3 regions of the Streptomyces sp. NBC_01508 genome follow, and region 2 is predicted to be linked to each of the others. Evidence: riboswitches for the same ligand, from Rfam matches in the RefSeq annotation. Region 2 holds a riboswitch; each other region holds the start of a gene.
The links. A riboswitch is a leader RNA that binds a small molecule or an ion and turns the genes downstream of it on or off. The one in region 2 is predicted to bind cyclic di-AMP.

Region 1: it holds a riboswitch for cyclic di-AMP, as region 2 does, so the genes downstream of both, OG700_RS21130 (M23 family metallopeptidase) here and OG700_RS34640 (C40 family peptidase) in region 2, are expected to answer to the same signal.
Region 3: it holds a riboswitch for cyclic di-AMP, as region 2 does, so the genes downstream of both, OG700_RS14200 (NlpC/P60 family protein) here and OG700_RS34640 (C40 family peptidase) in region 2, are expected to answer to the same signal.

What each region holds. Positions count from the first base shown of each region.
Region 1 is NZ_CP109419.1:4,552,081-4,555,383, forward strand. Features, by position in the region: gene OG700_RS21125 (PP2C family protein-serine/threonine phosphatase) at 350-1,435, shown strand; cyclic di-AMP (ydaO/yuaA leader) riboswitch at 1,766-1,920, shown strand; gene OG700_RS21130 (M23 family metallopeptidase) at 1,932-2,996, shown strand; gene OG700_RS21135 (PrsW family intramembrane metalloprotease) at 3,052-3,303, opposite strand, start outside.
Region 2 is NZ_CP109419.1:7,493,490-7,496,792, forward strand. Features, by position in the region: gene OG700_RS34630 (8-amino-7-oxononanoate synthase) at 1-507, shown strand, start outside; gene OG700_RS34635 (ATP-binding protein) at 752-1,183, shown strand; gene OG700_RS34640 (C40 family peptidase) at 1,235-1,705, opposite strand; cyclic di-AMP (ydaO/yuaA leader) riboswitch at 1,709-1,880, opposite strand; gene OG700_RS34645 (hypothetical protein) at 2,299-2,607, opposite strand; gene OG700_RS34650 (ATP-dependent Clp protease proteolytic subunit) at 2,615-3,268, opposite strand.
Region 3 is NZ_CP109419.1:3,120,365-3,123,667, forward strand. Features, by position in the region: gene OG700_RS14195 (ATP-dependent DNA helicase) at 1-1,093, opposite strand, end outside; cyclic di-AMP (ydaO/yuaA leader) riboswitch at 1,286-1,447, shown strand; gene OG700_RS14200 (NlpC/P60 family protein) at 1,446-2,612, shown strand; gene OG700_RS14205 (hypothetical protein) at 2,750-3,303, shown strand, end outside.

The DNA.
Region 1 (3,303 bases), 2.9 Mb from region 2:
CGGGGACGACGGGACGGCGGGCAACGGCGGGACCGGCGACGGCGGGCGCGACGAGCGTCCCGACCGGGGAGCTGTCCGCCGTCCCGGTCGGCCCACCGGGCTCCGCAGCCTCGGTCACGGCGTCCGGCGGGGGATCGGGCAGAGGATCGAACGCCGGTTCGGGCGCGGGTTCGGGCGCGCCTTCCGGCGGGCCGACGCCGGCTTCCGCGAGGCCGACACTCCCCCGGACGACCCCACGTGGAACGGCTGGCGTGCCACGGGCAAGCATTTCCCCGGCTTCGGTTCCGGTGGCCGGAGGACGGCCAGGCGCCGGCGCGCCCGGCACGCCGCCCGCGCGCCGCATCCGTTCCTGGAGATCCTGCCCGGCCTGGTCATCGTGGTGGCGGTCATCCTGGACGAGGCGACCCCGACGGCCTTCACCTCCGCCCCGCTCTTCTCGGCCGCTCCCCTGGTCGCCGCCCCGTTCTTCTCCTTCGCGCGCACCTTCGTCATCGGTGCCCTGGCGACCAGCGCCGCCGTCGGGCTGCACCTGTACAACGGGGCGGCCCAGATCGAAACGCTCAGCGACGGGCTGACCGTCTTCACCGTCTCCGTCCTCGCGCTGGCCATCAACGGTGTCGTGCGCCGCAGCGGTGAGCGGCTCGCGTCGGCGCGGGTCATCGCCGAGGCGGCCCAGCGCGCCGTGCTGCCCACGCCCGATGCCCGGATCGGCGGGCTGCACGTCGCCGCGCGCTACGAGGCGGCGGAGGAGGGCGCGTTCATCGGCGGTGACCTGTTCGCCGTCCAGGACACGGCGTACGGGGTACGGCTGGTGGTCGGCGACGTACGCGGCAAGGGCATGGGCGCCGTCGAGACCGTGGCCGTCATCATCGGTGCCTTCCGGGAGGCCGCCGAGCAGGAGAGTTCGCTCGAAGGGGTCGCGCAGCGGCTGGAGCGGGCGCTGGCGCGTGAGGGCACGCGGCGTACCGGCATCGACCTGTTCGAGGGCTTCACCACCGCCGTACTGGCGGAGATCCCGCATACCGAAGGCATGGTGCGTGTGGTCAACCGCGGGCACCCGGAGCCGCTGCTGCTCGGCCCGGACGGCGGGCTGACGGTCGTGGTGCCCGCCGACCCGGCGCTGCCGCTCGGGATGGGCGAGCTGGGGGCGTGGCCGGACCGCGCGGACGAGGTTCCCTACCGGTCCGGGGCGACGCTGCTGCTCTACACGGACGGGCTCACCGAGGCGCGCGACACGAAGGGCGTCTTCTACGACCCGCGCGAACGGCTGGCGGGCCGGATCTTCCCCGGCCCGGACGAAATGCTGGAGGCGATCGTCGGGGACGTACGGCTGCACACCGGCGGCGGCAGTACGGACGACATGGCGCTGCTGGCCGTCATACGGCCCACCGAGGGGCAGCCGGATCGGCGCCGGACGATGCCCGTCGTGCCGTGACGCCGTCCCGCCCTGTCGTGATACGCGTCCAACTGCCGTCCCGTTCCGTTGTCCCGTCCCACCGCCCGTCCGTCGTGGTGTCATCTCGCCTACCACGCTGCGTAGTTGGGGCACACCACTCCGCATAACACTTGACGCACCGTCAGTTCGAGTGTGTGATCGCACACCCTCCGAGGGGCGATCAACTCGCCCGATTCCGCCTGCTTGTGTCCCGGTTGGTCCGGGCCGCTGTCGCTAACGATCACCCGGAACAGCTTGGAATAAGCCCCCGTCGTCTATTAACGTTCGATAACGCAGCGCGGTTGTCCCAGCCGTCGAAAGAGACGGCACCGTGCGCACGCGCCGAATTCCGCAAGGAAACCGGGGAACCACCAATTGGGGTGAATCGGGCGCCTCTTGCTGCCTCGTGTGGTCAAGAACGCTCGTAGGAGACCTTCCTGCTCCGAACCCGTCAGCTAACCCGGTAGGCGAGAAGGAAGGAAAGGAGAGCGCCCCAGTGGCGTCCAACAGGCCTGCCCCCGAAGCCTCAGCCCCGGCCCATTTCGGCCCCGGCAGCCGGTTCACCGGCACAGATCTCGCCGACGGCGAGGCGAACAGGGACTGGGAGGAGTGGAATCCCACTGCGGAGTCCATCCGTCCCGTACGCGGCAAGCACCGTGTCGCCAAACAGCGCAACGCTCTCGCCCGCAGCTCCACGGTCCTCGGAGTGGGAGTCATCGCCGCGGTTGGCGCGGGAGGCATCGCCTCCGCGCAGGACAAGCCCGCGGTCTCGATATCACTTCCCGACGCGATCTCGGACAGTTTCCCCGACGCCAAGTCCCTTCCCGGCGTCGGGTCTTTCATGTCCGACGGCGACAAGAAGAGCGACGAGACGCCCGCGCCGCTCACCACCGCGGGCCTCACCGCCGCGGACGCCCAGCAGGGCACCACCGACTCCGGCGAGGCGCTGCGCGCCCGCATCCTCCAGCAGGCGGAGCAGCAGCAGGCCGAGGCCGACGCCGCCCAGAAGGCGAGCGCCGAGACGGCCGCCGCCGAGAAGGCCGCGGCCGAGGCCAAGAAGCAGCAGACCGACGCGGAGGAGAAGGCCGCCGAGGCGAAGCGCAAGGCCAAGGAAGCGGCGGAGCGCAAGGCCGAGAAGGAGCGCCTCGAAAAGCTGGCCGCCAGTTTCTCGCTCCCCACCTCCTCGTACACGCTCACCTCCACCTACGGCCAGGCCGGCTCCATGTGGTCCTCCGGGCAGCACACCGGCCTGGACTTCGCCGCCCCCACGGGCACGCCGACCAAGGCCGTGCACAGCGGGACCGTCAAGTCGGCCGGCTGGTCGGGGTCGTACGGCTACCGCATCGTGCTGGAGCTTCAGGACGGTACGGAGATCTGGTACGCCCACCTGTCCTCGATGACCGTCGGCGTCGGCCAGAAGGTCACCACCGGCGAGACGATCGGACGCGTGGGAGCCACCGGCAACGTCACCGGCGCGCATCTGCACCTTGAGGTGCACACCGCGGGCGGCAGCGGGATCGACCCGATGAGCTGGCTGCGGGGCAAGGGCCTCACGCCCTGATCGAAGCAGGACTGAAGCAGGACCGAAGCAGGATGAACCCGTACCGGAGCAGGACTCAGTTCCGGTACGGGTTGTAGCCGCCGTAGTCGATGTACGGCGGCGGCGTCCACACCCGCCCCGTCGCCCGCGCCGCGTACGCCAGCGCGGGCGACGCCATCTCCCGGCGCTGCCACAGGTGGTGCAGCAGCTCCTGCTCGCGCTCGACGTAGTCGGGGCCCGCCGTGCCGCGCCCCGCGCGCCGGCGCAGGAATGCCAGGGACGTCGCGAACGCCTGGTACTCGCGGACCGTGCGGGCCGCCGCGGGGCC
Region 2 (3,303 bases):
GGCGAGGCGGGAACCGTCGCCACCGTCACCCTCTCCAAGTCGCTGGGCAGCCAGGGCGGCGCGATCCTCGGCCCGGCCCGGGTCATCGACCAACTCGTCAACACCGCACGGTCGTTCATCTTCGACACCGGCCTCGCGCCGGCCGCCGTCGGCGCCGCGCTCGCGAGCCTGCGGCTGCTGCGCGCGGACCCGTCGCTGGCCGTCCGGGCGCGGGCGGTGGCGCACGCGCTGCACCGGGGGCTGACCGGGGCGGGGCTCACCGCCGTACGCCCGGACGCGGCCGTCGTCTCCGTCCGGGCGCCGTCTCCGGACGCGGCCGTGCGCTGGGCCGCCGACTGCCGGGCGGCGGGGCTGGTGGTGGGCTGTTTCCGGCCGCCGTCGGTGCCGGACGGGATCTCCCGGATCAGGCTTACGGCCCGCGCCGACCTGACGGACCGGCAGGTCGGGACGGCGCTGGCGACGATCGTCGCGACCGCGCCCGCCGGGGCCGCGGCGCCGGTTGGCTGAGCACATACGTAGGCCCCCCGCGTCCCCTCTCGGTCGCCGGGACGGGAAACTTGAGTCCCCTCAAATACGGTCTCGCGTAGCAGGGTTCACCGCTTAGAGCGACAGACGGGGCCATATCCCTGCGGATCGCCCGTGCGCCGGGCGCTGTTGATGGCAGTGTGGCGCGAAGCGCAATCCGGGGACGTACTCGCGGGCATCTGCCGTAGGTCGGTCTGCGTCCCGGTGGGAAAGGGACAGCGTCGTCATGGCAGACCGTCAAGAAGCATCCGTCACCCTGCCGAGCGATCCGGCCTCGGTACCGGAGGCGCGCAGATACGTCGCGCGTGTCCTCGCCGAATGGGGCCTGCCGGGCGACGCCGACACCGCCGAAACGGTTCGCCTGATCATCTCGGAGCTCGCGACCAACGCCGTGCAGCACACCTTCGGCAGATCGCCGACCTTCACGGTCGACGTCACCCTGGAGCGCGACGAACAGCTACGTGTCGGAGTCACCGACAGCCACCCGCGGTGGCCGAAGCGGCTCCCGGCCGCGGTCCAGCAGGACAACGGCCGCGGCATGGTCATCATCCGCTCGCTGACCGCCGAGTACGGCGGCCGACTGACCGTCACACCCACCGAGGACGGCGGCAAGACGGTGTGGATCACCCTGCCCTGGACGCCGCGGCCCCAGGGCTGACCCGCCGGGCCGCGCCCGGCCCGCCACCCGCTGCCCGCCACCCGCCGGGCCTCAGCGGACCCGGCCGTACCAGACGCTCTTGGACCAGATGCGCTGGAGCCGTACCACCTGACCCGTCTTCGGCGAATGCCAGATCTTGCCGCCGCCGGCGTAGATGCCGACGTGGTAGACGCTGTTTCCGGAGTGGAAGAAGACCAGGTCGCCCTGTTTGCGGCTGGAGGCCGAGATGTGGCGCGACTTGTTGTACTGCTGCTGCGCCGTGCGCGGCAGGGACTTGCCGGCCTTCTTGTAGGAGAACAGCGTCAGCCCCGAGCAGTCGAACCGGTGCGGACCTGTCGCCCCGTACCTGTAGGGCGCGCCCTTCTTGGAAGCGGCCACATTGAGGGCTTTGGAGGCGGCCGGTGCGGCGTGGGCCTCCGACACGGCGCCGGGCGCCAGCATCGTGCCGCCGACGGCGGCGAGGAGGACCGATGCGGTACCGGCCCGGGAGAACAGCGACGGGACATGCGTCAGCGCGAACATGCGACACCCTTCGTCAGCCGCCTGTGAAGGATGACCTGTCGGGTTCGGGCTGGCGAAGATGCCCGGCCGCGTGTGCGGCTTCACCCCGAGGAGCGGTCCATGGTCGGGCCGCCCCGAACTGCTCGGGTCCTCCACTCCTGCCGATCCACTCGTGTCGACCAGGCATCCGGAGCGGCGGCAGGACTCGGCGTCCACCCGGACCGCCCCGCCGAGGTGGCGGGGGCTTGTCGTCACACGGATCTTGACGCGGCCTCAGCGCAATTCCGAGCCGAAACGGCTAGATGTGACTCTCGTCACTTATGGCCCATTTGGGTTGGTAAGGCCGATTCGGCGAACGGCTCATATGATCGCTCACGCGCTGTACCTGCGACGTAGCGAAGCGTTACGGCCGGACGGCCGATCGTCCGTCGCAAGTCGCCGCCCCGGTCGCGGCGGGCGCGTCGATACGCCGAACGAGCGGGCAAATCCCGTACGGACGCGTCCGTACGGGACGGCCGGCCGCCGGTTCGTCGCGCGCCGGGTCCGCGCGCCGGGTCCGCGCGCCGGGTTCATGGGTCGGGTCCGAGGGCCGGGGTTGGCGAGCCGGGTCCGCATCAAGTCGCGGGTCCGGGCGGCATGGTGACCCGCCCGGCCCTGCGCTCCCCGTCCAGCACCCGCAGGGTGCGGTCCAGGGTCGGTGTGTGCAGCTCGGTCTCGCCTCTGGCGTGCATCAGCGCGAGCGCGTCGCGAAGTTCGGCCGCCCTGGCCACCAGGGCCTGTGCGGCGCGCAGCGCGCCGTACGTGTCGTCGGCGCGCGCCGGGTTGATCCGGCCCACCAGGTCGACGACCTGGAGATAGCAGTCCACGAAGTCGCCCTCGGCGCGGGTCAGCGCGGGCAGCGGCGGCAGCTCCGGTGGCAGCATCGGCGCTTCACCGGGGGTCGTTGAAGCCGAGGGACGCCCGGCGGTCCTGTGTGACCTGGTCCACCAGGCCGTACTCCTTGGCGGCCGTCGCGTCGAAGATCGTGTCCCGGTCGATGTCGGTGTCGATCCGCTCGGCGCTCTGTCCGGTGTGCCGCACCAGTGTCCGCGCCATCAGGGCCCGCGACCGCAGCAACTCCTCGGCCTGGATGGCGAGATCGGACGGCTGGCCGCGTACGGGCTCCTCGATCCCCGGCTGCTGGAGGACGACGCGTGCCCCTGGGAGTGCCATCCGCTTGCCGGGCGCCCCGGCGGCCAGCAGGACGGCGGCGGTCGACACCGCCTGACCCAGGCAGGTGGTCGCCACGTCGCAGCCGATGACCCGCATCGTGTCGTACACGGCGGACATGGCGCTGAGGGAGCCGCCGGGGGAGTTGATGTAGAGGGCGATGTCCTGGTCGGGCGCCGCGTATTCGAGATGGAGCAGCTGGGCGATCACGTCGTTCGCCGAGGTGTCGTCCAGGGCGGTGCCGAGGAAGATGATCCGTCCTTCGAAGAGCTTGGAGTACGGGTCGAGGGACCGGGTCCCGGTGGTGGTCCGCTCGGTGAACTCCGGCAGGACGTGCGTGGGCGGGCGGCGCGGGCGCGCGGAAGGACGGTTCATGGCGTGCCTCTCCTCGGGTGCCGGACGGGCTCTCG
Region 3 (3,303 bases), 4.4 Mb from region 2:
GCTCGATGACCGCGTTGGCCGCGCTGAGGATCGTCTGCGTGGAGCGGTAGTTCTGCTCCAGCAGGATCGTCTTGGCGTCCGGATAGTCCTCCTCGAACTGAAGGATGTTGCGGATCGTGGCGCCCCGGAACGCGTAGATGGACTGGTCGGCGTCACCGACGACGCACAGCTCGGCCGGGTCGTGTCCCTCGCCCGAGGGGCCGACCAGCTCGCGCACCAGGGTGTACTGCGCGTGGTTGGTGTCCTGGTACTCGTCCACCAGGACGTGGCGGAACCGGCGGCGGTAGTGCTCGGCGACGTCCCCGAACGCCTGGAGCAGATGGACCGTCGTCATGATGATGTCGTCGAAGTCCAGGGCGTTGGCCTCGCGCAGCCGCGCCTGATACATCCGATACGCCTCGGCCAGCGTCTTCTCGAAGGGGTCCGTGGCCTGACCGGCGAACGTCTCCTCGTCGATCAGCTCGTTCTTCAGATTCGAGATCTTGGCGCTGAACGCCTTCGGGGGGTGGCGCTTGGGGTCCAGGTCCAGATCGCGGCAGACCAGGGCCATGAGGCGCTTGGAGTCGGCCGCGTCGTAGATCGAGAACGACGACGTGAAGCCGAGCCGCTTCGACTCGCGGCGCAGGATCCGCACGCAGGCGCTGTGGAACGTCATCACCCACATGGCGTTGGCGCGCGGTCCGACGAGCTGCTCGACGCGCTCCTTCATCTCGCCCGCGGCCTTGTTGGTGAACGTGATCGCCAGTATTTCGCCCGGATGCACACTGCGGGTGCCCAGCAGATACGCGATCCGGTGGGTCAGCACCCGGGTCTTGCCCGAGCCCGCTCCGGCCACGATGAGCAGCGGCGATCCGGTGTGCACGACGGCGGCGCGCTGCTCGTCGTTCAGCCCTTCGAGCAGCGCCGCCGGGTCCACGACGGTGCGCGGGGCGCCGTCGCGGTGGTACGGATCCCTGGGCGGGGGCACGTCGAACTTCCCTCCGAAGAGATCGTCGGGCACCTGCTCCGGCGCGGTGTCCTCGGGCGGCGGCGGAGGCTCATCGGCCGAGGGCTGGAGGTCCGCCAGGAAGCTGTCGTCAAAGAGGCTGCTCATCGCTTCCCGAGTCTAGGGTGCCGCACTGACAGCCCGCCGCCACATGGCCTCGCGGGGCCGCCCAGGAACGTTTACGCGAAAGGTCACGAAAATGTATCGGGCATATCGGCCATCGACCTTCACAGCGGCACCACAGGTTGGCTAGCGTGCTCGCCGAGGCGGTCCGTACTCCGTCGGCGATCAGCGCCGAGCGGGCGGCCTGCGCCGAATCCGGGCCTGCGCACAGCAGCCCGGAACCGGGGACCCACCATGTTCGACCGGGGTGAATCGGGCCGTAATTCCCGGCCCGTAGGGCAGCCTTCCGTTCCGCCCGAACCCGACAGCTAACCCGGTAGGCGGTCCACGGAAGGAGATGTCGACCTTGGCGTCGCATCGCAAATCGCGCACGCGCACCGCACTGCGCGGGAACACACCGGCCGTCGGCTTCACGACGGCCGCGCTCGCCTCGGTCACGCTGCTGTCGACGCAGAGCGCCACCGCCGCGCCGGCCGAGCCGAAGCCCTCGGTGGAAGAGGTGCAGAAGAAGGTCGACGACCTGTACCGGCAGGCCGGGACGGCGACGCAGCAGTACAACAAGGCGAAGGAAGCGACCGACACGCAGCGCAAGTCGGTCGAGCGAGTGCTGGACGACGTCGCCAAGAGCGCCGACAAGGTGAACGGGGCGCGGCGCGCCCTCGGTACGTATGCGGCGGCGCAGTACCGCGCGGGCGCGGTCGGTCCCACGGCCGCCCTGATGTTCGCCGACAGCCCTCAGTCGTACTTCGAGCAGACCCAGCTGATGGACCGGCTGACGGACCGCCAGCAGGGGGCCGTCGAGGACTTCCAGAAGGAGCAGCGGTCCGCGGCCAAGCAGCGCGCCAAGGCGACCAAGAGCCTGGAGACGCTGACTGAGTCGCAGGCGTCGCTCAAGGTCGGCAAGCAGAGGGTCCAGAACAAGCTCGCGGCGGCGCGGTCGCTGCTGTCGGAGCTGACGGCCGAGGAGAAGGCGGTCCTCGCCGAGCTGGAGCGCAAGAAGGAGCAGGAGGCGCGCCGCAAGGCCGAGGCGAAGGCCAAGGAGGAGGCGGCGGAGCGCAAGCGCCAGGAGGAGGCGCGGCAGGAGGAACAGCCGCCCGCCGCCGGCGGCGGCACCGACACGGGCACGGGCACGGGGGACACGGACGGTACGTACGCGGCCAAGGCCGAGAAAGTGCTCGCGTTCGCCCGCGCGCAGATCGGCAAGCCGTACGTGTGGGGCGCCACCGGCCCCAGTTCGTACGACTGCTCGGGGCTGACGGCCGCCGCCTGGAAGGAGGCGGGTGTCCAGCTGCCGCGTACGACCTGGGACCAGGTCAAGGTCGGCAAGCGCGTCGCCACGGCGGATCTGCTCCCCGGCGACCTGGTGTTCTTCTACGACGACATCAGCCATGTCGGCATCTACCAGGGCGACGGCAAGATGATCCACGCGCCGAAGCCGGGCGCGAACGTCCGTGAGGAGTCGATCTACTACATGCCGATCTACGGCAGCGTGCGCCCGGCCTGAGCCCGTTGGCCCCTGTTTCCGGGCCGGCTGCTCCTCGGGGCTCCCTTCGACCCCCTATGCGATCATGCGACAGATGTCCCTGGGGAGGGGCCGTCGCGGTGGTACCGACACCGTGGTGGTGACAGAAGGAGTCCGGCATGAACGCGGGTGGGGATCAGGGCGGTTCGTCCACGTCCGACGAGGAGTGGGAGCGATTCCTGCGGGAGTCGGCGGACGGCGTGCCCGACGCGCCCAAGGAGCCCTCGGCACGGGCCCGGATGGTGACACGGCGGCTGCGGGAGGAGCCCGCGCCCCCGGAGGGGTGGCGCACGCACCGGCCGGCCCGGCGGCCGAGGCGGCTGAAGGGCTGGTACGTCGTCGGGCTGCTGGCCTCGGTCGCGCTGCTGGCCGTGGCGCTGGATCCGGGGCGGGTCACCGGGTGGTTCGGCGATGACGGCGGGGCCGGAGGGCCGCTCGCCGCGGAGTCGGAGCGCCCGGACCAGGCACCGCCCATGGAACCGGCCGGGCTGCCCACGCTCGACGAACCGTTCAGGGGGTCGCCCGCGGCGCGCTGGGACAGCGGGACGGCCGGGATCACGCTGCCCGCCGCCAGGGCGACGGGGTGGATGAGCGAGGCGCAGGTGAAGGACGCGCTCGACCGGAGCCGTGACTTCCTCGCCGCGTCCGGTCTGGATCCGGCGGTGCTGCGGGG